Regions from separate parts of the Flaviflexus sp. genome, predicted to be linked through region 2. Evidence: riboswitches for the same ligand, from Rfam matches in the RefSeq annotation. Region 2 holds a riboswitch; each other region holds the start of a gene.

Region 1 (12,754 bases), on a different contig from region 2:
ACTGGTCAACACGCGACCCCCTCACTCGGCTAAGGCCAAAGCCTTTTCCAACGAGGGTTTTAAGTCGGTCAATGTGAATCGGTCCTTCACACGCAACAACTTCGCGAATAAGAGCCTGGATCTTTTTCTTGGTCGCTCCCGATCGAATGGAATCCAACTCCTCGGCGGTACCCACATGACGCTCGTTCCACGAAGCAAATGGCAGGGGTCCATTATCGTTCGCACGCTCGTGGGAAAGGGTTTCCAAGTCCTTCGTCGGTGATTCCAGATTCACAGACCGTACGGTCGAAGGCTCGGCGCGACTGGAGCTGGCCCGCGTGTCACGCTGACTAGTCTCTGATGCCCTACTTTCTCGCATCGCCACCGCTTGCTGCCAAAGCCTCTTGAGAGCGCTATGTTTCAAAGTTTCAAGAGCGTCATCTCGCAAGCCTTTCCCGAGTATCGAAAGAACGACCGTCGCGGCATCGCAGATTCGATAGACCTCTGGAATTAAGAAGTCTCGCTGATGCACAAAGTCATTGCGGGCGACCCGCAAGACCTGCCCGTTACAGGACACATCACGGCGGCGAGGCACATCGAAGACAAAGCCGAAGCTACCCATCGATTCGGTCAGTGCCCGCAGCTGGGACTGGGGGTCCCCCGACGACAGTGGCAGAGGCGTCCTGCCTCGCGCCCTATCGACACCTTCAAGGCATTCAACCCACGACATAGTCAGGTTAACTTCTCCGCGACGCTTTTCGACTGCCTCAGCGAACCGCTCATCCAGAAGCCTCTGGAGATGGGGGGAAAGAAGTTCCAAAACCTGGCCGACTATCGCTCGGCTCTCGTCTCTCTCAGAATGGGGCACGGAGTGAACATTCTCCACTGTCGATGAAAGCACTGGCCGGCTAACGCCGCCATCCCGCTGATGAGAGAGTCCCGCGACATAGTGAGAATTGAAAGGAATGTCGAATTCTTTATTGCGACCTACAGAATCCCTGCCGCTTAGGGATAAGTCATGCTCGTTAAGCATTACTTTCTCCTGTTACAAAACGAATGATTTCAAGACCGGCCTCGCATCGACGATGATTGAACTCTTTCAACCCAATGCATTCCAGAACCGGCACTCAGGCCCCCGTTATGGCTTCCGGCAGGCACACCGCGTGCCGGAAGCCATCAGCAGAGCTAATACAGTCGGCTAGGGGAACTATCCGACATCAGCCCCTCAGGAGCCCTTGCACGAGGAAACCTCTCCCTCCCCCAAGGAGAACAGCTGGCCGATTCCGTCACTTTCAACTTTCAGAATGTAGTACCGCTCGCACCACAGGACTTCTACATTGGGCAGCAACGCAGGGACTTCAGCACCCCTACGCAGGTGCACCGGGTTATGGCTCCACCGCCGGAACCGACCCTTCACGGTTTCACATTCAATATAATGACCGTCGACTTCGACGATGCGGGCAGGTACCCAATCCGTGCTTTCCACCGCATGACGCGCATGAATAGCGTGGATGCTGTGGCCGGCCACATACATGGGACACAGCGGGGCCGCCGGCGCGATACCAACGGCTCGACCTGACGGGGAGGTGAAACTAAGAGCCACCAATTCACGCTCTAGAATATCTTCAGAGCTGGGAGCATTGCTCCCGAAAGAAGGACCGTGATCCATCATGGAACATTCCTTTAAATTTCGTTCTTCCGCCCGAGCTTTTGCGCGGGGGCCGATCTTCCCTCAGGAGCACCGTGCACGTAACGCGGTTGCTAGTCGACTAGCCGAGGGGCTTAGCGTCGAACTTCTCGATCTACGCTCCAGAATATATACCTCTAGGAACCTTGTCAACTGTTAATCCGATTAACAATTGACAAGGTTTATTCGGCCCATAAAACCCGCCCGTCGAGGCGGACTAATAGGGACGAATGCTCCCACTTACTCATCATTGCGAACACCAGCCCGTCAAAAATTAGATGCCGTTACCAGCAACTCACGACGCTCCAGCGGGTTTCACCGAAGCACGCGGGGCTTTGACATCACCTACTGATAGGACACAAACTCCGGCAGCGGCTCCACCGCATAGGTCTCTTCCGGGGTGAGCATGGGAAAGTCTTCATCGATGAAGTTCTTCCATCCCCACGCTATTCCTTCTGGAGCATCCTGGTGGAGGGCATGCCAGGTGCCCGCTTTTGCCCCCTGGCTCCCCTGACCATCTGCATGGATCAGCAGAGCAACTTCAGAGCGAGATAGATCGAGCTGGTCCCTATCGCGGATCATCTGAAGCTGAAACTGGTGGAGGACGACCATCTTCTGGGGAAGATTGCTCTCCCGGACGTAGTCGCTGAGGTAGGCAATCACCTCATTCACTTCATCGATCTCTACATGGCCGATCCGTGTCAGTGGCTCTTCATCGGGACCAAGCCGCCACTCCGGGTCGAGAGCTATTCCCACGTGCGGGTAGGCGAGCAGCTCCTCGTATTGTTGGACCTGTGTAAGGAAGTCAGTTCTGCCGGGCTGGAAGTCGAGGATGACATATTGGCCCGCATCTCCCGCGGCTTCGATGAGGGGAATAAACCATTCGATCGGGCCTTCGTTGGAGTAGTTTCCGTCATCACCCGGTGCGCCGGCTGCCACGGTCACGATGATCTCCTGGGCCGGCACAACCGTGTCATCAGTCAGAGCTCGGTATGGCTCCGTCATCTCTTCAGCACGAGCAACAGTGGAGGGAACATCCTGTTCGCCGAGGATCCCAAGTGCTGGTGTGATGGGTGAGCCGTACAGGGCAATGTAGCGCTTCCCCCCGAACACATGCTGGGTCCCACCCGGCAGTTCAACACCGGTTGATGCGGCAGCCAGCTGCCACTCAAAGTCCTCAAGTTCCTCCTCGAACAGCCCGAGAACAATGTCGGCAGACTCGGCTACCTGAATAGCTTCACTCGACCCGCGGGGGTCAGCCGGGGACAGGACAATGGCCGCACCAGCCGCACGGGCCGTGCCCACCGCCGCAATCGAGCTGCCATCGGTCAGCACAACAACCCCATCGAGCAGATCAATGCCATGCTCCAGCTCAACATCAGTCAACTGCGGAGCAATAAAGGCTTCCCCTTCAGCCAAAGAAAGCAGAGCATCAAGGTCTTCTCCCTCGGGCGTCACGACCGTAAGGGAAGGATCGGCCTCAGCCTCCTCCCCTTCATCCGGCACGCTTGACTCCTCACCAGTCACACCGGGGTCAGCCCTATCCTCAGCACTCTCGGCGCTATCCTCGGCGCTATCCTCAGAGCCAGACTCCTCTTCCGCTTCTGCAGGAAGGACTGCGGGGATGGCTTCTACGTCTTCCATGTCCTCGAGCTCGACGCCGACGGTGATCACCCAGGTTGCATCAAGCCGCTCCAGCTCGTCAACAATCCCGTCTCCTTCGACAAGGACAGGCACGGCATAGGCCATGCCGAGCGAAGACGCCTCCAGCTCAAGCTTTTCATCAGTCACAACAGCTCCGGGTGAGGACTCAAAGAACTGCTCACTCATCGCAATCGATATTTCGCTCGCTTCAGCACCGATGACAAGAAGCGACGTGGGTTCGACAACCACCGCAACTGCCTCTTCTGCAGGCTCCGCTTCTTCACCGGCCCCGTCGCCCCGCTCTCTCTCATCAACAGACTCTTGAGCGCCGTCATCCGAAGAGCGCTCGCTACCATCAGCAGTGCTGTTATCTGCAGATGAGCAGGCAACAAGGACCGCTGATCCGGCAGCTATCACAGCAATCATCTTCTTCACCTTCATGCCGTAACCCCCTGACGTGCCTGTTAGGGGATCCACCCTACAGAAGAGCAATCCGCCGGTCACTCTCACCGAAACCCCAAGGCGCTGCGACACGATTCCAGCGAACTATTCATGAATTGTTTCGCTCAGGAGTTGGACAATTCTCCCCTCTACGCCTTCAGGGGTGATTCAAGCATCTACGCACTTCGCATAGTCAGAGCAAGGTCTCAACCGCGCCGACGAAGTCCGGCCAGTCGCTCCGAGTGCAGCTCATGAGCTGTTGGTGCATCCACCTTGTGGAGATCAAAGTAGGCTAGGAGAAGAAACCTGAAATCCTAATGCGAGTGGAGATGTCATGCCTGTTGAAATGGGGCTTTGGCGAGTAGATGGCGAGAAGCTAACACGAGTCGTCCCGACGGCTGTCAGCCTCGAATCTCAGCTCGAGTCGTACATTGAGTCGGACGCTTCAATGCTCGGCGAGGCACTCCTTATTATTGGCCGCCAGGTGCCGACGGCGCACGGTGGTTTCATTGACCTCCTTGCTCTTGATGGAACCGCTGCTGTCTATGTCATCGAATTGAAGAGAGATAAGACTCCGCGGGAGACCACAGCCCAGGTCATTGACTATGGCTCGTGGGTGGCGACTCTTGGTCGAGCTGATATTCAAGCAATCTTCGAAGATTACCAGCCGGGCGTTGCACTTGAAGAAGCTTTCGCGGAGATGTTCAACGAAACGCTGCCGCTCGAGGTGAACGCCTCTCAGGTCCTCACTATCGTGGCATCGAGCGTGGATCCCGCAACTGAACGTATTGTTCTCTTCCTCCATGAGGAGTATGCGCTTCCCATCAACGTGGTGTTCTTCCGACACTTTGTCGATGGCGGAAACTCATACTTCGCACGCTCTTGGCTTGTTGAGGCGACGAGCCAAGCCGCGCCTGCATCAGCATCTTCGCGCCGATCGAAGACCCGCGAGCCCTGGAACGGTACCGACTGGTATGTGTCCTTCGGCGAGTATGAAGGCGGTCGACAGTGGTCCGATGGGAGGAAGTATGGATTCGTGTCCGCAGGCGGTGGCGAGTGGTTCAGCAGAACTCTGAAGAACCTTAAGCCGGGCGCACGTGTCTTCACATGCATTCCCAAAGATGGGTATGTGGGAGTCGGTACCGTACTTGGCGAAGCTGAACGCTTCGATGAGCTCAAAGTTGAATACAAGGGAGTCGAGACTCTATTGGCGTCACTCGCACTTGATGGCAACTACAGACACAACGGAGATGAAGACGACAACGTTGCTGAATGGGCCGCCCCTGTCCACTGGACCCACACAGTCCCCAGCGGTCAGGGTTTCTGGAGAACCGGAATGTTCGCCAACCAGAACAGCGCTACCCGACTCCGTCAACAGTTCACCATCGAACAGGTATCAACTGCATTTGGGCTTGATGAGGAGTAAATCCGTCCAGTGCACAACCCTCTCCGCACCTATCTACCCTGCCGCACGGATCGCCCGACTGGGGCCTTATCAAGCTCGAGCACATGATTCCGGTAGCCCGCGCGGCCATGGAAGATCAGCGGACGCAGTCGGAGGGGATCGCGACCAACACGGAACCCGCCACCGTCTGGAACACCGTGGTGGCTTTCGATGAGTCAAATGACGTCACCAATCACGCACTCGCCCCGGCATTCACGCTCTTCTCGTCAATGGGCGGTCCCGAACTCGAGAAGATCCAGGCCACACTCGGTCCGGCGCTCACTGTACACACGAATGCGTTCTGGCTCGACCGTCGCATGTTCGAGCGCTTCGAGGCGGTCGACCTGAGCGAGGCTGATGAGGAGACGCATCACTTCGTCGAGGACACCTTCAAGAAGTTCCGACTCAAGGGCATCGACATGTCCGAGGAGGAACAGGCGAAGCTGAAGGAGATCGACTCGCAGCTGTCCTGCCTTGAGATTCTCTTCAGCCAACGCGCCACGAAGGCCATGGACGACAACGCGCTCATCGTCCATTCGCGCGACGGACTGGCAGGGCTGAGCGACGAGCAGATCGCGAGCTTCGAGCAGGAGGCCGGCACATTCCGCATTCCGCTCCTCAATTTCACCAACCAGCCACTCCAGGCGGATCTCCCAAATCCCGCCACCCGGCGGGCACTTCTCGATGCGTCCATTAGGCGCGGCCTCGGCGACTTCAAATCGTCTGACACTCGTCAGCTCGTCGTCGATATCGCCAAGCTGCGAGCCGAACGCGCGACCCTCCTCGGCCAGCCGCATCACGCCCAGGTGGTGGCGATGAAGGGGATGGCAGGCGACTCTCAGAGCATCATCGATCTCCTCACCTCCGTTGCTTCACGCGCGGTCCAGGCTGTCGACCGCGAGCAGGAGAATCTTCGCGCGCTCGTCGAGGACGACCCCTTGAACGATGGTCTCGAGGCAGGTGACTGGGCCTTCTATCAGGAGAAGCTCCGCGGCCAGGTCACGGTCGGTGATTCTGCCCTCAAGCCGTATCTTGCTCTCAGCAATGTTGTGGAGAAGGGAATCTACTACGCGGCCGAGAAGCTCTTCGGCCTCACCTTCACTCCGCGCCCCGACATCGCCGGCTAGGTCGACACCGTCCAGACCTGGGAGGTCTTCGACGAGTCCGGCGAGGCGATCGGTCTGTTCCAGGCCGATTTTTACGCCCGCAAGGGCAAGTCCGGCGGTGCGTGGATGCACTCGCTGGTCGACCAGTCGCGCCGGGCCGGCACCAAGCCTGTCATCATGAACAACTCGAACTTCGACGAGCCACCCGCGGGGCAGTAAACGCTTCTCACGTGGGATGAGGTCGAGACTGTGTTCCACGAGTTCGGGCACGCCCTTCACGGACTGCTGTCGGACACGTACTACGTGTCAACCTCAGGAACAGCAGTTCCCAGGGCCTTCGTCGAGCTGCCGAGCCGCTGCCGACAGAGCTCGCGGCGAAGCTGTCGGCGTCGAAGACCTTCGGCCAAGGCTTCGCCACAACCGAGTTCGTCGCCTCGGCGCTCCTCGACCAGGCATGGCACCAGATCAGCGCCGAGGAGGTGCCGAGCTCTTCAGCAATTGGAGAGTTCAAGCAGAAGGCACTGAAGGATCTCGGTGTCTACCACGAGCTCGTGCCGCCGCGTTACCGCACCGCCTACTTCAAGCACACCTTCAGCGGCGGATACGACGCTGGCTACTACTCGTATATGTGGGCCGAGGTGCTGGTCGCCGACATCGAGCAGTGGTTCGCTTCCGAGGGTGCCAGAGAGAGCGATGGCGGGCTCAACCGAGAGGCAGGCGAGAAGCTGCGCCGAGAGCTGCTGTCACGGGGTTCATCGAGGGATTCGATGGAGTCCTTCACTTGTGTGCGCGGAAGGGAGCCGAGGGCGGAGGCGCTCTTGGAACGCAGGGGACTCTGAAAAGGAGCGTCGACCGAGCATTGGAGAGGTTCTGGTACAGTCACTGAGACGTCGGCACCAAGACCTTGATTCCTGTATTCACGACTGCGCACATCAGTACCGCGTTACGAGGCGCTATGCCTCGTAACGCCCTTCATTCCCCCGGCGAGCCGACCCGTCATCAGTTGATGGACAATTGAAAGCGCGAGAACGCCGCGGAGCTGACGATCCCATGACGTACCAAGGGCCATAAGGCGGGCGTTCGTTTGGTTGGCACTCAACGACCACAGCCCTCCTTATCAAGGAACCCATTTCTTATCGACTAGAGTCGTATGGACGAGAGAAGATGATCAGGAGCATTTGATGGTTCGGAAATCCCCCTACATTGAAGAGTTGGACTTCAAGCGGGAGTCTCTCGACGCGTTCATCTCCGAATTGAAGGCAAGACCAAACGGCTCCGGGGCCTCGAATTTTCTACTCGACTACCCCACGGTGTACGTCGTCTTCCACGAGGAATCCGCCAAGTTCCGCGTCTACGTCGGAGAGACTACCGATATTCGAAGCCGGACTCTTCAGCATTTGGAACGCGACCGCGATGACTGGCGTCTCCTTGCAGCCTCGCCAGGAAGCAGAATGTTCGTCATAGGACATCAGTATTTCAATAAGTCCCTTACTCTCGATGTCGAGAACAGGCTCATGCTCTACCTGTCGGGATCGGAGTTGATTGAGGAGCTTTACAACCGCCGAACTAACCCCCAGAACAAGTACTACACGCATACAGAATTTGACGAAGTCTTTGAGTCGATATGGCGGGGTTTACGCAAGAGGAACAAGAAGCTCTTTCCTGCTGAAGACTTCATCAAGAATTCAGCGCTTTTCAAAGCATCACCCTTTCACAAACTCACGCAAGAGCAGCTTGATGCTAAGGGTGAAGCTTTGGCGCTGATCTCGACGGCTCTGGAGAACCATCAAGACGGTCAGCTCATCATGGTCTCAGGAGAGGCCGGAGCGGGGAAGACAGTTCTCCTCAGCTCGCTGTTCTATGAGCTCTTCCAGGGGCAGGAGACTGGCGATGATCCGTTCGAGTTCAAGGATCTCGACGCATACCTCTTGGTGAATCACGATGAGCAGCTCACGGTGTACCAGCAAGTCGCAAAGAAATTGGGGCTCATAGACAAGCACCCCAACCGCGTCACGAAGCCGACGTCATTCATCAACTCTCGGTCAACCGATGAGAAGGCGGAAGTGATCCTCGTCGATGAGGGACATCTTCTCTGGACCCAGGGCAAGCAGAGCTATCGCGGTTCAAATCAGCTCGCCGATCTGCTTGACAGAGCTAAGGTCGTTGTCCTGGTCTTTGACGAAAACCAGATCCTCAGAACCAATCAGTATTGGGAGCCGAGCGCTCTGGAGTGGCTACGATCTCGGACCACCCACCATGTTGAGTTAAAGAATCAGATGAGAATCGACGCAAGTGAAGAGACGGTCAGGTGGCTGCGCCGAATCATCGACGAACAGCTGATTTCAGAAGCCCCCGTGGACGACTTTGGACGAGACGATCACGGATATGAGCTGAAGATCTTCGATTCGCCTCACGAGCTGCACTCTGCAATTCAGCAGCGTGCAGACTCCAATTCCGAGATGGAAAAGGGACTCTCCCGCCTCTTGGCGACGTACGACTGGCCCTACAGCAGCAGCTCATCGCCCGAGGACGGCGGGACCTGGTCCGTGCGCATCGACGATTGGGAAATGCCATGGAATAGAGAAACCATGCCAATGCTCAGTCGAACTGAGGCTCGGATGCTCAAGGATATGGCGTGGGCGGAGATGGACCATACTATCGACGAGGTCGGATCGACTTTCACTATCCAGGGCTTCGACCTCAACTTCGCTGGTGTCATTGTCGGGCCATCGGTGAAGTTCCGTGACGGGCGAGTTGTATTTGACCCTACCGAGAGTGCCAATAAGGGGGCGACGCAAAAGCGGACTCTGCTGGACGGCACAAAGGTACACATGGGCGAGCACCTCATCCGAAACGAACTCAATGTCCTGCTGACAAGGGGAGTCAACGGACTCTACATTTACGCGGTCGATGAGGAGTTGCGAGACGCGTTACACCGCTCGACAGGAAGGCTTTTGTAAGATGGAAATCCAAGAACTTGTCGACGAAATCAATCAATTCAGAGACGAGCGGAACTGGAGACAGTTTCACAATGCGAAGGACCTTGCGCTGTCGATCAGCCTTGAAGCCTCTGAGCTGCTAGAACTATTCCAATGGAAGAGCGCGGACGACGTGGTCAGCGGCTCACAACAAGAGTTGGCCGAGGAGCTTGCTGACGTCCTCATCTATTGTCTGATGCTCGCGGACGACTTGGATTTTGATCCCGGGACGATCATCAGGCAGAAGCTCGAGACCAATCGGCAGAAGTACACGATTGAAGAATCCTACGGAAGCAGCGAAAAGTACAACTCTGCGGAATGAGGAAGTGCATTTCTCCGTCTGCCTATTCTCTTCCGCTTCTCCGCATTGTTAAACGGTCACGAATAGAGACTGACGATAGCGGTCTGAGCTGTCGCTGAAGCTCCCGCCGGGTCTGTTAGGCGCTCCCCTAGCGTCCTGAGAGCGAGGGCCGGTGGCAATGCCGCCGAGAACTTGAGGCCGGAAACTGCGTTTGCGCCAATCTGCGGCACCGCGTCGGGGTCAGACGCCTTGATGTTGTCTATGGTGACGCCATCCGGAAGCAGAATGCTGTCGTTTTCGACTCCCTGCGCCTCGAGCCCCAGTCCGGCAAGCAACGTTGCGTTTGCCTTGAGCCCCGCCCATGTCCATAAGCGCGAGCCACCCTTCTTCGATGGCTTCAACACAAGGCCTCTCTCACTGACCTCTGTACCGCGTTCTTCTCGGAGACGGTCGATCGCGGCCGGAATACGCTTTTACAACTCGACGTCAGGCAAAGCTCCAAGCAGTACTTCCCGCTTTGCCTGGCTCACCTCGAACGATTGTGCAACAGCCTCCGACGGTCACTTCACATCGCCTTTTGTGGGAATCTCTTCAACCCAAACCGTGAAACGCTCCCAATCGATATGTCGGACGAACCATCCTCGACCCGCGAGTACCAGCGGCCTCGATTCCCGATCCGCCTTAGCTGGAAGGGCCAGCGGCGAGACGAATCCGATTTCTCGAACACCAGCGACAACCCGGAGCTCAAGGTCAGCGACGAATGTGGAGAGCAGATCAATGAAATGCCGTCGTCCAAACTCCTTCTCGGCGCGGGGGCCGATCATGAGCAGCCCCGAATCCTCGACGAGGAAGTCCTTCTCACGTAGGTAGGTAAGGACCTCCGCACCGTCGGCCATAAGCGCCAAGTCGCCCCACCACCGTGGCCAGTCCGAGGCGCCGAACGAACCTTCCTGGAGGGCGAGTGCGAGAAACTGTTGGGACGCGAGGGTCTGCTGAAGGTTTAGGTGACAGCTTGTTTTCATGCCGCTGTTGCGGCGGGTGTGTTCATCATGGTTTCGAATTCGATCGGAGTCAAACGTCCCAAGCCTGCTTGTCGGCACCGACGATGATAGGTCCCTTCGATCCAGGCCATGATCGCACCGCGCAGCTGGTCACGAGTGGCCCAGCGCCGACGATCGAGAACGTTGTTCTGTAGCAGAGCGAAGAAGCTCTCCATGGCTGCATTATCGCCAGCAGCCCCGACCCGGCCCATTGACCCGACCAGTCCGTGGCGATTCAGCGCGGCCAAGAAATCTCGGCTACGGAACTGCGAGCCTGTGTCGCTGTGGACGACACAACCGGCAACTGGCCCGCGCATGCTTACTGCGTTTTCCAGTGCGGCCACGGCAAGATCAGATGTCATGCGAGAGTCCATGGAATAGCCGACGATCTTGCCAGAGAAAGCATCCTTGACCGCGCACAGGTAGAGCCAGCCTTCATCGGTCCAGTGCTCGGTAATATCGGTCAGCCACAGCCGATTGGGCCCATCAGCAGTGAATTCATGCCGGACCCGGCCGTGTTCATCGATCCAGGCACACAGGTCGTCATGGACCGCAGGTCCGGGCAACTTCGCGTTCTTGGCCCGCTTTTTGCCAAACACTGACCACCAGCCGTTATCGGAAGCAATTTTCCATGCGGTGCGATCACTTATGTCTTGGCCTGCTTCGCGTGCCACATCGGCTAACAGACGGTGCCCGAACCCAAGATCAGCCAGGTGGGCATCGAATAGAATGTTGGCACGGTAGGCTTCCACGAGCTCGGTATCGGTGATTGGATTGGCCAGCCACCGGTAGTAGGGCTGACGGGCAAGCTTGAAGACCCGGCACGTGACCGTAACGGGGATCCCGTCCTCGGCGAGCTCGCTCACGAACGGGTAGAGCCTTTTCCCGGCAGATGTGCCTGCGACAAATACGCGGTTGCTCGCCGCAGCACTTCCACTTCCTGCTCAAGTAGCCGGTTACGTTTACGCAGCTCGCGCAGCTCATCACCATCGGCACGTGTCGGTCCCAGTTGAGCGCCTTCATCGATCTTTGCTTGGCGCATCCATTTATCCAAGGTGCCTACGTGAATGCCGAAGTCTTTGGCAATCTGGTCGCGCGTCACTCCCGGGCCGCGACTATTGGCAACGCGTACGACGTCATCGCGGAACTCTTGGGGAAACGGTCTTGGCATAACTGTCATCCTTTCCAGACCAGCACACCGGCTAGCCAGATCAGATGTCACCTAAACCTTCAGCACTCCCCTCTAGTCGAGCCTTGGCTTTCAGCAGTGCTAGCTCCTCATCGGTGTGGGCTGAGCCAACCTGTTTGAACTCCCGGTGACCCTGGCGGTGGGAGTAGACAATCTGCACCGCAGTAGCTCCCGACGCGGTCTTCACCGTCCGAATGAAAAGGCTCACAAACACTCATCATAAACACACCCGAAAACCAGCCCGATTTAGTGTCCAAAAACCCGTCTCCCAACCCGCATCACCACAGATCACAGGCTCGCAGTGACCCACACCACTCCAAATTGAGCCAAGTCGGGTTATGCGTAGCAATAACCTCGATCTTAATGCGTGGGAGGGCACAGGAGGAAACACGTGAAATCACCGAAACGATGCCGATGCAAACTCTTCAATGCACTCGGTCACGGTACTCACGCCGGAATAATCCTTAACCCAGACGTGCAAGAATCACCCGCGCAATTACCGCCAAGGGCTCCAATGCCCTTAGCCTACGCGCCATCGCCTTGCCCGATCACTTACCAATCCGTCAGGTTTGCAGACGGGCACTGAGGATGCTTACGAAGAACAGATGTCTTCCTCTAAGAGAAATGCTCTCCATTCCAGAGGCGTGCCTCGCTAGAGAAAGAGTCTGAGCCCAAGGACAGTGAATGCAGAAAGTGCTGAGACGATCGGAAGGGTGACAACCCAGGTGATACCAATATTCTTCATGAGCTTCCAGTTCGCAGCCCTGTTGGCAACACCAATACCAAGGACCGCGCCAATAAGAATATGGGTGGAGGATACAGGAAGGCCAAGCACGGAAGCTCCCATGACGACCATCGCGGCGGCGAGCTCGGCTGCGAACCCGGATGATGGGTGCATCTTCGTCAGGCTCGTACCCACAGTACGGATAACGTTGCGTCCCGTGA
Region 2 (12,754 bases):
GCTACTGACTATGGGGATCGTTCCCATCGTCAACGAGAACGATGCGGTGGCCACCTCGGAACTCAGGCTGGGAGACAACGACCGTCTCGCAGCTCTCATCGCCCACCTCATTGATGCTGACTTCCTGCTCTTGCTCACGGATGTGGATGCTCTTTACTCTGGCCCGCCCAAGGAACCCGGCTCGCGCCGGATCCCCTTCGTGGGTGACATGTCCGAGCTTCAGAACTATTCGATCACCGGCAGGGGTAGCTCCTTCGGTACCGGTGGCATGGCAACCAAGGTTACCGCCGCTCGCATGGCGACCGCCTTCGGTATCCCCACCATCGTCACCTCGGCCGACAATCTTGGTAGGGCCCTCGCAGGAGAGCCAGTCGGCACCTGGTTCGCTGCCACCGGCACCAAGTCGAACGCTCGAGCGTTGTGGATCGCCCATGCGGCACAGTCATCCGGTCAGCTTCGGCTTGATGCTGGTGCGGTTGCTGCCCTGGAATCCGGTGGCAACTCGCTTCTCGCCGTCGGTGTCACCGACGTTGTCGGAACCTTCGATCCGGGTGATCCCATCGACATCATCGGACCCGACGGCAACCTCGTTGCCCGAGGACTAGCTGGCTGGGATTCTGAAAGGCTCCGTGCCTCCGCCGGCGTAGCTGGCGCAGGCCGCCCCGCGGTCCACGTTGACGACATGGTGCTGATGCGGCACTGACGGAGCTTTCCGATCACCGCCCCATCCGTCGCACGCATGATTGAGGAAGACTGGTAGGGCTTCCGCCGATACGTCTACGAAGTGCGTGCCCGCAATGATGTTGGTGGGAGACAGGCAGAGCGCTCCCTTTCATTCCGGTGACGGGGAAAGACGCTCATTGTTGGAGCAGTCAAAATAGCTCGGTGTACGCCGAAAATGATTGCCCCGGTGCCACTCAACGAGCCTCTCAGAGCCGGTAGGTCAGAGTCCTCGTGGCACTCGACTGTGCCCCTGATTGGCCCAGATGCGTTCAGGTCGGCTCGGCTCGATCGTATTTGATTGAAGAGGATCGCTCACCTGGCATCCTTAAGCGAATTCTGAACTATCTGACCCTGGTGTCTGTGGCATTGAGCCGAGCTCCCAGTTCGTTCGCTTCGATTCGGCCAGATGTGCACTTCGTATTGGTGGATACTAGGTGTTTCGTCTTGGTGAATGAGAAAACCATGTGCCATGATATTGATCGTGACAAAACGGAACTTCCTCTGTACTTATGTCCAGGAAGTCTTCTGTGAACGCCTGTCGGCAAGGACGCCGATGGGTTATTTGGATGTCCGAAGGAGGACACATCATGTTCAACGCTAAGAGGGCCGTCGCTGTTTTGACGGCCGGCGCCTTCGCCCTTGGCGGTCTCGCTGCGTGCGGGTCTGACGATGAGGCGGAAGGTGGCGAGGGCTCGGTCTACTTCCTGAACTGGAAGCCGGAGTCCGAGGAAACCTACAAGGAGATCGCGGCCGCGTACACCGAGGAGACCGGTGTTGAGGTCAAGGTCGTTACGGCTGCTTCCGGTACGTACGAGCAGACACTGAAGTCTGAGATCACGAAGTCTGAAGCGCCGACCCTGTACCAGATCAACGGACCAATGGGTCTCGTGAACTGGCAGGAATACGCTCTCGAGCTCGATGACACTGATTTTGCTCAGGACCTGAACGATCCGGGCCTTGCCCTTCAGGGCGAGGACGGCAAGATCTACGGTGTGCCGCTGGCAGTAGAGGGCTACGGCATCATCTACAACCAGGCAATCTTCGAAGACTACTTCGCCATGGATGGCGCGGTCGTGACCTCGATGGATGAGATCAACAACTTTGACACCCTGAAGGAAGTCACGGATGACATGCAGGCTCGCAAGGACGAGCTGGGCATTGACGGTGTCTTCGCTTCCACCTCGCTTGCTACGGGTGAGGAGTGGCGTTTCCAGACCCACCTTGCCAACATTCCCGTGTTCTACGAGTACGACGAAGAGGGCGTGACCGACAAGCAGGAGATCGCTTTCTCGTACAACGAGAACTACAAGAATGTGTTTGACCTGTACCTGACGAACTCGACGGTGGAACCTTCGCTGACCCCGTCAAAGACTGTCACGGACTCTATGCAGGAGTTCGCAACCGGTAAGGCCGCCATGGTGCAGAATGGCAACTGGGCGTGGAGCCAGATCAGCGGCATCGAAGGCAACGTCGTTGCCGAGGACGATATCAAGTTCCTCCCGATCTACACCGGTGTCGAGGGCGAAGAGTCCAAGTCGATCAACATCGGCACCGAGGCCTTCATGGCTATCAACTCCGAAGCTTCCGAAGCCGACCAGCAGGCCACGATTGACTTCGTGAATTGGCTGTTCAGCTCTGAAGAGGGCATGGACTACGTGACCAACGATCTGGGCTTCATTGCTCCGTTTGAGTCGTTTGGCGATTCGACCCCGTCCGACCCGCTGGCAAAGGAAGTGAACCGGTACATGACCGACCCGGATCTGGAGCCGATCCCGTGGGTGTTCACCACCTTCCCGTCGCAGAAGTTCAAGGACGACTTCGCTGGCGGTCTTGCCCAGTACGCATCGGGCAACATGGAATGGAACGATGTTGTCGACATCTTCGTTTCCAGCTGGGCCTCCGAGAAGGCTAACCTGGGCTAATGCCTGAACGCTGGGGGCGGGGCGTCTGACCCGCCCCCAGCACCCCCTTTGTCCTACGGAGCGCAAGGACGCGCTCCAGAATTGAGACAAACATGCAAAGAGCACTAAAGAAGTATTTTCCAGTTTTCGTGGCCCCAACAGGCATCGCGTTCACCATCGCGTTCCTGTTGCCTTTTGTCATCGGCATCTACCTGTCGTTCTCCGATTTCACGACGATCTCGAATGCCGAATGGGTGGGCCTGGAAAACTATCAGCGGGCGTTTGATGAGAGCCAGGGCTTCACCAGTTCATTTGGGTTCACGATCCTCGTTGTCCTTGTCGCCGTTGTTTCGGTCAACATTTTTGCTTTCGCAATCGCGCGTTTGCTCACGCAGAAATTGCGTGGCACAAACTTCTTCCGCTCCGTGTTCTTCATGCCAAACCTCATTGGCGGCATTGTTCTCGGATACACGTGGCAGCAGATGATCAACGCCGTGCTCGCGAACTACGGCACCACGATCATTTCCAAATGGGAGTACGGCTTCGTGGGCCTAATCCTGCTCATCAACTGGCAGCAGGTCGGCTACATGATGATCATCTACATTGCCGGCCTCCAGTCCGTCCCACCCGAGCTCACCGAAGCATCCGAAATTGACGGTGCCACGAGGTGGCAGACCCTGCGCCATGTCACTATCCCGGTTATCATGCCCACGATCACCATCTGTGTATTCCTGACACTGGCCAATTCGTTCAAGCTGTTCGACCAAAACCTTGCGCTCACCAACGGTGCGCCGCAGGCGCAGACCGAAATGGTTGCCCTCAACATCGTGAACACGATGTTTGCCCGGATGGGCCAGGAAGGTGTCGGCCAGGCCAAGGCCGTTATCTTCGTAATTTTTGTTGTCCTGATCGCACTCGTCCAGTTACGGGCGACCCGAAGCAAGGAGGTCGAGGCATGAGCGCCATGATCGAACATGCTGAGAACGCCGCCGAACCCCTACCGGAGGGGAACCAGACGCTCTCAGCGGGGGAGAAGCCCAAGCCAGCACGCAACGGCTTCTTCTATGTTGTTCTTGTTCTCCTGGTCGTTGTCTTCATCGGGCCAATCCTGTTCATTGTCATTAACTCGTTCAAGCACAAGTTCTCGATCAGCTCCGACCCGTTCGCTCTCCCGATTGGGGACATGTGGGCGGGCTTGCAGAACTACACAACGGGCCTTGCCAGGACCGGTTTCTTCGAAGCCATTCTCTGGTCCTTCGTCATTACCGTTCTCTCGGTCGCTACCGTCGTGTTCTTCAGTGCTATGACGGCCTATTACATCATCCGGGTAAAGACCTGGTGGACTTCGGCCCTGTACTACCTGTTTGTGTTCTCCATGGTTATCCCCTTCCAGATGGTCATGTTCCCCACCGTGAAGATCGCCGACATGCTCCACTTCAACAACCCCTTGGGCATGGTGGTGCTCTATCTGGGATTTGGAGCAGGCCTATCGGTGTTTATCTTCTCGGGCTTCATCAAAGGTATTCCCCTAGATATTGAGGAGGCCGCCTACATTGATGGGTGTGGGCCGCTCCAGAACTATTTCCGGATCATCCTCCCCATCCTCAAACCCACCACCGTCACCGTGGCGATTCTTAACGCCATGTGGATCTGGAACGACTACCTCCTTCCATACCTCGTCATCGGCCTCTCCACCCGATACAAGACCATCCCTGTCGTGGTACAGATGCTGGTGGGCTCGAACGGCAACAGGGACATGGGAGCGATGATGGCAATGCTGGTACTCGCTATCATCCCGATCGTTGTCTTCTACCTCGTATCCCAGAAGCACATCATTGAGGGCGTTGTCGCCGGTTCCGTCAAGGGCTGATCGCTATGGCAGGGTGGCTCGCACCCGACACCAAGTTCTACAACGGGCTTGTCGCGGTAACAGAGGCGATCATCATCAACGTGCTGTTCGTCCTCTTCTGCCTACCAGTTATCACAGTGGGCGCCTCAGTAGCAGGCGCCCACGCCGCCCTCCTCCAGCAACTGCGGGAGGAGGGCTCCTCACCGGCCAAAACATTCTGGAATACCTTCAAGGAAACCTTCTGGCGAGCCACCATCTCCTGGCTACTCATCCTCGTCTTCCTGCTCCTGGCAGCCTGGGAGATCTGGGCTATCGGCCGCATGGACCTGGGACTGGCCGGCACCATCGCCACCGTCCTCTCCATCACCGGCACCATCCTCATCCTGGGCTTCGCCGTCTGGTACTTCCCCTACATCAGCCAGTACAAGGCCCCAATAGGTTCAGCAACTAAACGTTCAGCACTCCTAGCGTTCCGCTACCTGCCGCGTACTCTCCTCGCTCTCGCACTGCTTCTCATCCAGCCAGCGATTCTCTACTTCAACCCCGACATCCTCGGCGTCCTTGTCTTCGCGAACCTACTCATCCTCCCCGCCGCCATCCTCTACCTCCACGACATCCTCCTTGCCGCACCACTGAGGGCATACGGCAGCCACGAGTAGCCCAGGGATCAGGGGGCAGGTATCAGGGAAGCAGTGTGGGCTAGCTGGTGCCACCCTTACCGCAGGCTCCGCACTGGCATATGACGCAGTACTGGCTCCCGGATCGGTACCGGCCCATATTGGCCGGGAGGGTCTCTCCGCCGAATACGAGCTACTCTAGGCCATATGGAGCGAGACACCATGTGTCGCAGTATCGAGCGCGTCATGTGTGACAGACGTCTCCACAATGGAACTGCGCAGGACGGAAAATTTTGGATCTACCTCGGTCCTGCATAACCGATTGAACTGATTTGTGCAGTAGAGTGCCAGGAAAGGCGACTGCGCGCTTCTCGCGCTATTCCAACGAAATATCACCGTTCCGACCGGCCTCTTGGGTTGCGTATAGCGGATACGCCCTGCCGATAGGGGAGCGGCCCTGTGGCTCTTCAGAACGCTACCGAACGGTAGCTGCAAATCGCTAAATTTGACCTAATAATGCCATGAGATTCCCTGATCTCACGTAATGGGCGGCGGCGTCTTGACATGCGGACTAGGGACCGTGTTATTCTGGCCGTGGTCCAGAGAACCAGCGAAGAGCCCCGGCTAGCTGGTCGACAACCCCTCACGTGCGAGGGGTGCCCCGGGTGATGACCAGGCCTCAATCGGCAAGCGAAGCACCGTTCGCGGTGGGAAAGCACGAAGGAAAATAGCATGACATTCACGAATATTTACCAGACGACTGGGCAGTCCGTCCGAGTATCGGCTACGCACCGAATTCATCGAATGTATATGCGCACGCATAAGTCCATGGCCTGATCCGGCCAACGCGATCTACACCTGGGAATCTCATTATCCCTCCAGCGTCACTTACGCACCTTCACACATCAGCTCCAATTCGGAGCACTCTGCTATACCACTCTTAGGATTTACGATGACTATCCAGCTGCCCTCATCAAACCAAACCCGTTCCAGCTACCGCGTTCCCGCCCTCTCGATCGATCTGTCTGCCCTCGGTGCAGAAGTGCTCGACACCGATACCGACTTCGGTGAGGACTTCCCGGTAGAAACCTGCAACTTCGGCCGCCTGGCTTCCATGACCTCAGCGGCACTGACCGATGGTCTTGCAGGAGTCACCCTCGGAGCCTCCTTCCTGCTGCGATCCGATCTGCACCTGCGGGACTGCAGGCTCGATGCTATCCGCGCAGCCGTGAAGCTCACGTCCCGGATTACCGGCCCCATCTTTGCTTCCGTCACCGCCCACGAGGTCGGCAACGCCGCCCTCGACCTGGTCAAGGACACGGGCGTTGGTCTCGAGATCCACATCCCGCACGGGGAACTAGATGCCGCTCTCGATCTGGTTCGCCGTGCGCAGGATGCTGGTACTCCAGTCACGGTTGCCCTGACCGGTGATACTGCTCAGTCGATTGATCTCACTAAGCTCGGTACTGCTGTTGATACCGTTCGCCTTCGCGAACAGGATCCCCACACGGCCCGCGAGATCCGTTACTCCTTGCGCTCCGCAGCACTGGAAGCCGGACACGACCTTCAGGTTGTCTGCGATCTCTTCATGATCGTCTCGGCTTGCGCGATGGATGCGGAGGAGCGCGGCAATCTTATCTCCGCCATAGGTGCCGATCGCTACGCAGAAGGCTCGGCACGTGTTCTCGGTACCGTCCACGACGTTGCCGACCACGTAGAATCCTGGCTGGCCCTTGGTGCCGGCGATGCATTCACGATCCTCCCGGGTTCCCTTCCCACCGATCTCGCGTCCACTGTCTGCGGCGTTCTTCCTCTTCTGCACGCACGCCGCGAAGCCGAGGCCGCTGCCTAAAGGGAAGCTTTCCTCGAACAGGCATAGAACACGGATTAAAGGTCCGGAAGACCGAGCATTAGCTCGGGAAGCCTGGTTGCGCGAGGCTTGAGGGCTCTGTATCTGAAACCTCGAACGTTTGAATCCTCGAACGAGCAACGCCTTGGACGAAAAGTAAATTACGTGAACGGGGCGCGGTGCTTGCTGAGCGGCGCGCCCCTTTCACTCGCCATTTGCTCTGTTCGACAACAGAGCCTGGCGAAACCATCGACCTATAGTCCAAACCATTGCTCTGCACAGGCGATCAGATCGGGGGACGGGCTACTTTGATTCGTCGGTTTGGCAACGAAGCACAGCTTGTTCGGCTATGAAGAGTCGATAGGCACGGAAAGAGCAGGACGCTGCGCCTGGAATGGGCGCAATTCATCGATAGGGATAGTCCCTTGGATCCCAGGGATAGACCCTTGGAATAGGTGTCATGCCAGATCATGCCCAGTTCAGCTGCTTGGACATGAGTGTGGGGCGAGCATTTACTGCTCGCCCCACACAGAGTTCTGGTTATCCGCTAATAAGTAGCGGGCTACCAGCAATCGATCGAATGCTTAGGCCTGCTCGCCCTGCGCTGCCTGCTGCTCGGCGATCTGGGCGCGTACTGCGTCCATGTCGAGCTTCTCGGCCTGCTCAATGAGGTCCTCGAGTGCCGAAGGCGGGAGAGCGCCAGCCTGCTCGAAGATCTTGATGCCGTCACGGAACACCATGAGGGTCGGGATCGACATGATCTGGAAGCTCTGGGCGAGCTCAGTCTCTGCTTCGGTATCGATCTTTCCGAAGACTACGTCCTCATGCTCGTCCGATGCCTTCTCGAAGGTTGGCGCGAACTGACGGCACGGGCCGCACCACTCTGCCCAGAAGTCGAGGAAGACGATGCCTTCCTTGACTGTCTCGGTGAAGTTTTCCTTCGTGATTTCTACGGTCGCCATTTGTTGTCCTTACGGTCGGGTACCTCGAAAGGTGATACAAGGGCTTCAACTCACTGGACGATCGAATAATTCCCTATACGCTTATTCTCATGACGAACACGAGTGACGCAGTCAGGGCACTGGCGACAAAGGGGCGCGAAGCAGCGCAGATCCTTCGGGGAGCTTCGACCGGTCAAAAGAACGATGCACTAGCGGCAATCGCGCAATCCTTGGAGGCCAATGCAACGAAGATTGTGGTGGCCAACAAGTTAGATGTTGAGCGCGGAATAGAGAATGGGCTCACTGAGGCTCTCATCGACCGGCTAACTCTCGATGAGGATCGTATCTCCGGTATCGCAGATGCTGTCCGAGAACTCATTGCCCTGCCTGACCCGGTGGGTGAAGTTGTCATGGGCCGCACCCTGCCAAACGGGCTCGTTGTTCGTAACGTGCGGGTCCCCATGGGTGTGGTGGGCATGATCTACGAAGCCCGCCCGAACGTGACGGTCGATGCTGCCTGTTTGGCACTTAAGGCAGGGAACGCGGTTCTCCTGCGCGGCGGCAGCGCCGCCGAAGAATCCAACATTGTCCTTGTTGCTCTCATGCGTGAAGCAGTCGAGTCGGTGGGTATCCCGGCTGATTCCATTGCCTCGGTCGATGAGTACGGCCGCGAGGGTGCTACGGAGCTCATGAGGGCGCGGGGCTACATTGACCTTCTCATTCCCCGTGGCGGTACCGGCCTGATCCAATCCGTGGTCAAGGAATCAGTTGTACCCGTCATTGAGACCGGCGTGGGTAACTGCCACGTCTACATCAACGCTGATGCTGACCCGGAGATGGCACTGCCCATCGTTATTAACTCGAAGACTCACCGGCCCGGCGTATGCAACGCGGCTGAGACTCTCCTTCTTCACAAGGACTACCCGGAACCGGGTGCGATTCTGAAGGCTCTCGTTAATGCTGGGGTTACCCTCCACCTTGATAGCGAGGCCCGTGGCCTCGCGGAGGCCGCGGGAGCGGACTCCGCTTATCTCCGTGACGTGACTGAAGAGGACTGGGGCGAGGAATACCTGGCGTTGCACATGGCGGTGGGGATCGTCGACTCGGTTGATGACGCCATTGCCCATATCCGCAAGCATTCATCTGGGCACACGGAAGCAATCGTGACCGACTCTGTGACGGTGGCAAACAAGTTCACCGCCGGCATCGACTCCGCCGCAGTCATGGTTAACGCATCGACCAGGTTCACCGACGGCGGTGAACTTGGGCTGGGAGCAGAAATCGGTATCTCTACGCAGAAGCTCCATGCGCGTGGCCCCATGGGCCTGGCAGAGCTCACAACGACGACGTGGCGTGTTGAGGGCGCCGGACATGTCCGGTAGCAGCCACGACCGTTCCCACGAAACGGACCTCAGCTCCATCGAAGCACCGCACACTAAGGGCACTAGGCACCGCCGTATTGGAATCATGGGTGGGACATTCGATCCCATCCACCACGGTCACCTTGTCGCCGCCTCCGAGGTGCAGTACCGGTTTGGCCTGGATGAGGTGATCTTTGTTCCCACGGGGGAGCAACCCTACAAGCAGGACAGGGATGTCTCCCCGGCAGAGAACAGATACCTCATGACTGTGATCGCCACTGCCTCAAACTCACGGTTCTCCGTATCCCGAGTGGACATAGACAGGCCTGGGCTCACATTCACGATCGATACCCTGCGAGACCTACGTGAAATATACCCGGATGATGAATTCTTCTTCATCACCGGTGCCGACGTACTCCCGCAAATCCTCGAATGGAAAGACTCCGACGAGCTCTGGGAGCTCGCCCACTTTGTCGGAGTCAACAGACCCGGACATAGCCTGGTGACCGATGGTCTACCGCTCGACGATGTCACGGTCCTGGAAGTCCCCGCCATGTCCATCTCCTCCACCGATGTCAGGCGCAGGGAAAATGCAGGAATACCGATCTGGTATCTCGTTCCCGATGGGGTCGTGCAGTACATCAGGAAATACGGCCTGTACTCACCCAGTAGGTTCCCGCTCGTGTCCCAACCGGGAAGACCGGCGATTAAGACTCAAGGCAGGTAGACTGAACCTCAGTCACAGTGAAGGAGAACCGATGAGCGAACGCCGCATGACGCGACGGGAAATGCGCATGGCCGGGCTTCTAAAGCCAAAGTCGGCAGAAGAACCGGGAGAAACCCCGGTCCACGAAGAGCATACTGGCACGGGCCCCGAGCCCGCAGGCACACCCGTGACCGAGCCCGCGGCCGGCGAGTTGGCCGAAGGCCAAGAGCCTGCCGAGCAGGCTCAGGACGCCGTTGAACCCGCTGAAGACTCAGATAAGCCCGGCCTCGACAATCCTGGCACCCAAGCCGATGCTGGCGCATCTGTGGACGCTAGCTCTGAGAAGGTTACGTCCGCTGAGGAGACTGCGCCCGCTGACGAGCCCGCGCTCGCGGACGAAGAGCTGGATGCAACGGCCGCTCACGACACGGTCGGTGAGTTCGGGAAAACCTCCTATGCTTCCGCGGATGAGTTCGTTGAGGACTCCGCCACGGATGATGATCAGGTAGCCGAGGTTCCCGAACGACAGAGCGTTTTCGACAGGTTCTCATCGACCAACCAAGATCCGACCGACGTAGCTAGCGGGGGAGCGGTCGACGGCGATTCCACGGTCAACACGTCCGAACAACTTGCACAGAGCGGTAGCGCATGGACTCCTGCCGCTCAGAAGCAGGACCCGATCGACCAGTTCTACGGAGATCAGGTGGCTTCGGAGGAGAAGGCCGAAGATGCTGTAGAGAAGACTGCTGATAGCGATGGAAAGCCTGCGGATAAGGATCACAGGGATTCCGATTCTGATTCGGCTGATGCAGATAGCGGCGATCCTGCGACCTCAGAGAAGACGGATGCTTCAGCAAAGTCTGCTTCTGGATCCTCACGATTTGTCGCCGAGCCGGTCGTTCCCGCCGCAGGCGACGAGGATGAAGCTGATGAGGACGAGACCGAACATGACTTTGCCGGTGCTCTCCGTGCCGAACTGAAATCCCGTCCACCCGTTGAAACAGAATCATCGGCCAGAAGCGCTGACGCGGCCGAAGAAGAGGAAGCTCCGGCAAGCCGCTGGAAGACAATCGTTCTGTTCCTTCTTCTCATTGTCGTTGGGTTCGGGGTCGGTATCCTCCTCGGATCTCTTATCTTCTCCGGTGGTGGAGCTTCGGCATCAGCACTGGCAGTACCAGCATCTCTAACCTTCTACCCTGGAGTATTGTGACCGCGACTTCTACGTCCGTAACCAACGCCCGCGCCGCAGCAGAGGCAGCATTCGAGAAGCTCGCAACTTCAGTCACAGTCATTGACGTATCCGAAAGGCTCGCCTTTACGGATATTTTCGTTGTGGCTTCTGGAGAAACCTCCCGGCAGGTACGAGCCATTGTCGATGCTATTGATGAAGCCATGCACAAGCAGGGTGTAGAGCGTCAGCGTAGGGAAGGATACGAGGGCGAAGCCCGATGGATCCTTGCCGACTACGGTGACATCATCATTCATGTCCAGCAGGACGAAGACAGAGAGTTCTACGCCCTGGATCGCCTGTGGGCTGACTGCCCCCAAATCGATGTCTCTGATCTGGAGGGAGATCGTTGATCACTCGGATTATTCTGTGGCGACACGGACAGACCGACCTCAACAAGCAGCGCAGGCTCCAGGGAGCCTCCGACTACCCACTCAACGAAGCCGGTAGGGAACAGGCCAAGGCCGCAGCCCCCAGGCTCGCAGAGCTTGGACCCCATTACATCGTCAGTTCTCCGCTCGTGAGAGCCCGGGACACTGCCCGTGAACTCGAAGCCCTCACCGGCATCACCGCCGTCGAGGACCCGCGTGTAGCCGAACGTAGCTTTGGCTCGTGGGAAGGCCAGAACCTTGAGGAGATCGCCGAGCACTCGCCCGAGCGCCTCACCCTGTGGCGTGACGGTAAGGAACCCGGGGGAGACGTAGAAACCCGCGAAGCTTGCGGATTGAGGGTTGCGGAAGCGATTAACGAATGGACCGAGAAGCTCAGCGGAAAGGGTGGAAACACTCTGGTCATCGTTGCCCACGGTGGTGCTATCTCCAACGGTGTTATGACGCTCCTGGGAACTAACCCTTCAGAACGGCAGCCGATCGCCGGCCTGGACAACTGCCACTGGGCTGTGCTGACTCGGCAGGACAACAGGGTGCCGGGATGGCGGCTGGTTTCGTACAACGTCAATTGAAGCTGTGTGTCCCTTACCACCAGCAGTTAATTTGGCATTAGGTGGGTGTTTCGACATAAACTAGGGGAGCACTCGGGGCTATGGCGCAGTTGGTAGCGCGCTTCCATGGCATGGAAGAGGTCAGGGGTTCGAATCCCCTTAGCTCCACAAATGTGATGAGTCGGGACATAGGTTACAGATCTGTGTCCCGGCTTTTTACTTTTCCTGTCTTAATCAGTGGCTGTCGCTCTTAGATTTCTTGGGCCCAGAATTTTGTTATTCGTGGTTACTTCGGGTGGCGCCTTTAGGTGTTGCGGGTCATGGCAGTGTTGTGGTCTCCGGTTGCACGCGTGCGGGACGTACAGACGCTTCAGAGCATGGAAGTTGCCAAAGTTTATTGGCGTAGGCGCCTTCGCGGTAGGCGTTGTGGCTGGCGGTTGTGCGCCAGACTCCAGTGAGCTGGAAGCACTGCAAAGCCAGGTCTCAAACCTGGAGACTCAACTTGATGGCTGTGACGAAGAACTGGAGCGCATCCATCAGGAAGCCTTGGACGCAGAGGTTGCAGCGGGTGAAGAACTAGAGCTTGCCGTCGAAGAGGCAGTTGTTGACCTTGAGGCCGAGCGCGACCGTCTGAAAGAA
Region 3 (4,438 bases), on a different contig from region 2:
CGATCATGACAGTCAACTCTTCAAACGTCACTGCGATCATCTGAGCTTCTTCAGACCACCACACGTCGTCACCGTCCTCGACCCGGATACGGAGAGCTTCAATCTTGTTAGGCTCATGCGCCCACATCCGCATCAGGCCTTCACTCGTCACAAAATTGACGTAGGGAGCATCGACTCCGGCAACGATCACCTCATCCCACCTGCCGTGAAGAGCCGCTTTAGCATCTTCAACTTTGGTGACATGAGGGCGGCGATGCTGACAGAAGGCCTTCTCGACACTGTCAAAAACAAGGATTTCGCTCCATTCGAAAGTCTTCTTGGAAAAGCGCATGGCCTGGTGTTCGTGCTCGAACATATCTGTCCTATCCGTATCTAGCCCCGCCAGGGCAATCGAGTGGGGCACGACCTGAGCCAGGCAGTGCCCCACCATGGGTGATTGAATATCTGTCAAATCCTGTGGCACTGAGTGCGAAGACGCGGCGCAGCCTCGTGGCTGCACCGCTGAGAAGACACCGCTATCGCGGTGAAAGAGATGAATCAGTGCGGGGAGCTATATGCTTCCCGCACTGATTCGAGGTTGATGAAGGTTAGATGCTTCGGGGTAGAGGTTTTGGCAGCTCAGGCCTCGAGTACTCGCATGGAGTGACCTCCGCTGCCACTCTGGTGATCGCTCTTATCAGGCCATTCGTCGCTCGTAGGATTCCCTTCGACTTGTGCAGTTCAACGTTTCCGCCCTCAGAGTGCAGAAGGCGGATCGATGTCACCAGGAAACGGGAGTGAGTCCATACCCGCGTTGAGCCTTCGCCCGAGATGATGTGGATGAACTTCCCATGGGTACCGGTGAGGATGACGGTTTCCCAGGTGTCCTGGTCCGCTGCTTCGTAGTCTTCGGCGGAAAGATAGTGGCCGTTCTCGCCGGACCGGCATGTGCTGCCGGAGTAGACCTCGGTGAATCTGTTCTTATCGTCCGCCGGAGGATGCGCCTCATGGTGGTTGTCGTCGTTCATGATGTCCTTTTTCGCTCGCTTCCACCTGGGCTTTTACCCAGGGGCCGATCTTCCCTTGGAGGCACCGTGTGCGATACGCGGTTGCCAGTCGACAAGCCAAGGGGCTTCACGTCGAACTTCTCGATCGATACTTCTATTATGGGCCCACGGGTCGGACAGAAATATTCTGCTTTTCTACCCGACCCGTGTTTCGACCTCGAGAGCTCAGCTGAAACAGCTGATTTCAATGGTCAGAACACACTGCGATTCGGCTGCCCTCGGCAGCGGCTTACAGGCTGTAGCCGCAGTCCGTTGGGCTCGGCGCAAGCGTGACTGGAGTTCCGACAACAGACCCGCTGGGCTCTTTCGAGTACACGGTCAGGAGGTGGTATCTTTCCGACCAGACAGTCCTCGCCTCGGGGTCCCGGGCAGCTATCTCCTGCACTTTGAGCAGGCGCTGGGGGTCGTGGTTCCAGCGGCGCTGGGTGCCTGCTTCTGTTCTGAAGTCGATGTAATGACCATCTACCGCGGTCACTTCGGCCGCGACTCTCCGCTCCTCAGAGGCAAGCCGGACCTGGATGAAATGGACACGGTGACCAGACTTGTATTTACTGCAGTCTTCCACAGTGACGTCTGGGCCTTCGATGAAAATGTATTCGTGCGCATCCGGCGCATCGTCCATGGGGTTCATAAGAATTTTCCTATATCGCATACTTCCGCCCGAGCTTTTGCTCGGGGGCCGATCTTCCTTCGGGAGCACCGTGTGCGAGACGCGGTTGCTAGTCGACTAGCCGAGGGGCTTAGCGTCGAACTTCTTGATCGATGTTTCTATTATGCACACGGGGGTCGGACAGAAATTTGTTGATTTTCTTCCCGCCCCTCTCTCCACCTGTCTTGTATCAGCAACGAAGAGATCCGGGCTCGCTCTGAGCTGATCGTCATGGCGGAGCCGAATTATTTGGAGAGGGGACGTACCCAGAACAGTGGCCGTCAACATGTGCTTGAATGCATAGCCTGCCAACTATAGGGCCCACATTTCCGCCTCCGACCCCGATTACACTCGGACTGTTGAGAACTCACAAGACTTAAAAATTGGGGACTGAGAATGAAGCTTCGCTGGTGGGTATTCGGAGCTGTTGCTGTTGTTGGTGCCGGCACGTATTTCTCAGAAGAGACCACCGAGGGCACAGAGCTTGTCGAAGTTCATGAAGAAACTAAAGAGCCTGCTTCGATAGTCCCGTCAGAGGAAGACGAACAAGAAGAGCTGATCACCGTCGATGCGACGGTGGAGCCTGAACCGACTGAAACACCGACCGCTACTGAGGAATCAACAACTCCCGAACAGAGCGTCACCACAGCTGATACTGACGGGCTCCTCGCTACCGAGGTGGTCGAGACTCTTGAAGTAAAAGGACGTGCACCGAAGACCGGCTATGACCGGGAGCTCTTTGGTCAAAGATGGGCAGACATCGACCGAAACGGCTGCGATACTCGCAATGACATATTGAGCCGCGACCTCACGGATAAAACATTCAAGCCCGGGACAAGGGACTGCGTTGTCCTGACCGGGACCATCATCAGCCCATACACGGGTGACACCATTCTGTTCGAACGCGGCCAGTCGACATCCTCAGAGGTTCAGATAGACCACGTGGTCGCACTGTCCGATGCATGGCAGAAGGGTGCACAGCAGATGTCTGCCGATGATCGCGAGCTCTTCGCCAACGATCCTCTCAATCTTCTCGCTGTTGACGGTCGCAGCAACTCGCAGAAGGGAGCGGGCGATGCGGCAACATGGCTGCCGAGCAATAAGTCCTACCGTTGCGACTATGTCGCCCACCAGGTCGGCGTTAAAGCAAAGTACAGCCTGTGGGTTACCGCTGCGGAGAAGGACGCAATCATCCAGATCCTGTCATCGTGCCCTGATCAGACAATCCCCGAGGCCGATGACTCCGTCCCTGTCATCCCATCGGGCAACATCCATCAGAGCAACCCTCAGCCAGCAGCGCCAACAACTGAGGCACCCACCCCCGCACCAAGCCCCGTATCACCCGAGGACGTGTACTACACCAACTGCACGGAAGCACGAGAGGCCGGCGCCGCTCCTATCCTCGAAGGCGAGCCCGGCTACCGGGTTCAGATGGACGGGGACAGGGACGGTATCGCCTGCGAATAGCGCAGTCAGCCATCATCCATTACGACGCGGCGTACTCACCACACTGTCCACCCCCACCTAACCTCACGGGCAGAAGTGAATCCTGCCGGAGCTTCACACCTGCAGAGGATGACGATTCAACCGCCTGCGGCACGCGACAAACATTGGGCTTGCAAGAGATTTGAGCATCCGCAGGCACGAGCAGAGAGTCAGCTTCACACCTAACTTCACACTTAACTTCACAGGGTGTGAAGTTAAGTGTGAAGTTAGGTTGGAAGTTAGTTGTAGAGCCTCAGCTCCAATGGAGCATCCGGCTGGTTTGAACTCCTCTCAGTTGAGATACCTCAACCAGCACAATGATTTCAGGGGCGGCAGGGAATACTGGCGGGAGAACTGCGCCATCAATCTCGTTTAGCATCGTTGTATGACGAATCCTCTTTTGACACCATCTGTCCTGCCCTACGGAGTCCCTGACTGGGAGGCAATCAAGCCGGAGCATATCCTTCCAGCCGCTCATAAAGCGTTAAAGGCTCAGAGGCAGCAGTGGGAGACCATCGCATCGAACCCGGAGCCTGCAACGGTAGAGAACACAGTTGTTGCTTTCGATAAGTCGAACGATGTTATTGACAGTGCTCTCGCACCCGCATTCACCCTGTTCTCCTCGATGGGCGGGGATGAACTAGATGAGATCCAGGCAGCTCTTGGCCCTGAGCTCTCCGCACATCAGAGCGCTTTCTGGCTCGACCGCCGCCTATTCGACCGCTTCAACTCGATCGACCTGAACGATGCTGATGAGGAGACAACATACTTCGTCACGGACACTCTCAAGAAGTTCCGCCTCAAGGGCATTGATCTGCCAGCCGAGGAGCAGGAGACACTGAAGGGACTCGATTCCGAGCTGTCCCGCCTTGAGATCCTGTTCAGCCAGCGTGCCACGAAGGCCATGGATGATTACTCCCTGACCGTATCCTCACGCGAGGAGCTGGCTGGGCTCAGCGATGAACAGATCGAGTCCTACAAGCAGGACGACGGCACGTATCGCCTGCCGCTCCTCAACTTCACGAACCAGCCCCTCCAGGTTGATCTGACGAACCCGGCAACGCGCCGGGCTCTGCTCGATGCATCGATGAGCCGTGGTCTTGGTGAGCATGAGTCCTCAGATACTCGTGAGATCGTCACCGCGATCGCGACTCTCCGCGCCCAGCGCGCAGCGCTTCTCGGCCAGCCGCATCACGCCCAGGTTGTCGCACAGCAGGGCATGGCAGGAGACTCGCAGAACATCATCGACCTCCTCTCC

What was found. A riboswitch is a leader RNA that binds a small molecule or an ion and turns the genes downstream of it on or off. The one in region 2 is predicted to bind S-adenosylmethionine.
Region 1: it holds a riboswitch for S-adenosylmethionine, as region 2 does, so the genes downstream of both, ACTHUY_RS07725 (hypothetical protein) here and ACTHUY_RS06250 (hypothetical protein) in region 2, are expected to answer to the same signal.
Region 3: it holds a riboswitch for S-adenosylmethionine, as region 2 does, so the genes downstream of both, ACTHUY_RS07705 (hypothetical protein) here and ACTHUY_RS06250 (hypothetical protein) in region 2, are expected to answer to the same signal.

The regions. Positions count from the first base shown of each region.
Region 1 covers NZ_JBQCYC010000012.1:32,658-45,411, forward strand. Annotated here, with positions in the region: gene ACTHUY_RS07720 (DUF3320 domain-containing protein) at 1-1,012, opposite strand, end outside; gene ACTHUY_RS07725 (hypothetical protein) at 1,205-1,651, opposite strand; SAM riboswitch class IV at 1,667-1,782, opposite strand; gene ACTHUY_RS07730 (hypothetical protein) at 2,012-3,751, opposite strand; gene ACTHUY_RS07735 (hypothetical protein) at 4,086-5,177, shown strand; partial or broken gene ACTHUY_RS07740 (M3 family metallopeptidase) at 5,705-7,140, shown strand; gene ACTHUY_RS07745 (DUF2075 domain-containing protein) at 7,483-9,261, shown strand; gene ACTHUY_RS07750 (nucleotide pyrophosphohydrolase) at 9,263-9,601, shown strand; gene ACTHUY_RS07755 (hypothetical protein) at 9,658-9,984, opposite strand; gene ACTHUY_RS07760 (hypothetical protein) at 10,141-10,602, opposite strand; one part of gene ACTHUY_RS07765 (IS3 family transposase) at 10,599-11,504, opposite strand; one part of gene ACTHUY_RS07765 (IS3 family transposase) at 11,507-11,791, opposite strand; gene ACTHUY_RS07770 (hypothetical protein) at 11,832-12,017, opposite strand; gene ACTHUY_RS07775 (inorganic phosphate transporter) at 12,462-12,754, opposite strand, start outside.
Region 2 covers NZ_JBQCYC010000009.1:6,588-19,341, reverse strand. Annotated here, with positions in the region: gene proB (glutamate 5-kinase) at 1-703, shown strand, start outside; gene ACTHUY_RS06270 (ABC transporter substrate-binding protein) at 1,311-2,645, shown strand; gene ACTHUY_RS06265 (carbohydrate ABC transporter permease) at 2,738-3,583, shown strand; gene ACTHUY_RS06260 (carbohydrate ABC transporter permease) at 3,589-4,494, shown strand; gene ACTHUY_RS06255 (DUF624 domain-containing protein) at 4,500-5,132, shown strand; SAM riboswitch class IV at 5,687-5,789, shown strand; gene ACTHUY_RS06250 (hypothetical protein) at 6,043-6,942, shown strand; gene trxA (thioredoxin) at 7,524-7,901, opposite strand; gene ACTHUY_RS06240 (glutamate-5-semialdehyde dehydrogenase) at 7,991-9,262, shown strand; gene nadD (nicotinate-nucleotide adenylyltransferase) at 9,252-9,968, shown strand; gene ACTHUY_RS06230 (hypothetical protein) at 10,000-11,157, shown strand; gene rsfS (ribosome silencing factor) at 11,154-11,528, shown strand; gene ACTHUY_RS06220 (histidine phosphatase family protein) at 11,525-12,136, shown strand; tRNA gene ACTHUY_RS06215 (tRNA-Ala) at 12,211-12,283, shown strand; gene ACTHUY_RS06210 (excalibur calcium-binding domain-containing protein) at 12,500-12,754, shown strand, end outside.
Region 3 covers NZ_JBQCYC010000012.1:26,331-30,768, forward strand. Annotated here, with positions in the region: gene ACTHUY_RS07695 (hypothetical protein) at 1-355, opposite strand, end outside; gene ACTHUY_RS07700 (hypothetical protein) at 588-1,007, opposite strand; SAM riboswitch class IV at 1,018-1,133, opposite strand; gene ACTHUY_RS07705 (hypothetical protein) at 1,276-1,677, opposite strand; SAM riboswitch class IV at 1,692-1,807, opposite strand; gene ACTHUY_RS07710 (GmrSD restriction endonuclease domain-containing protein) at 2,092-3,162, shown strand; gene ACTHUY_RS07715 (M3 family metallopeptidase) at 3,566-4,438, shown strand, end outside.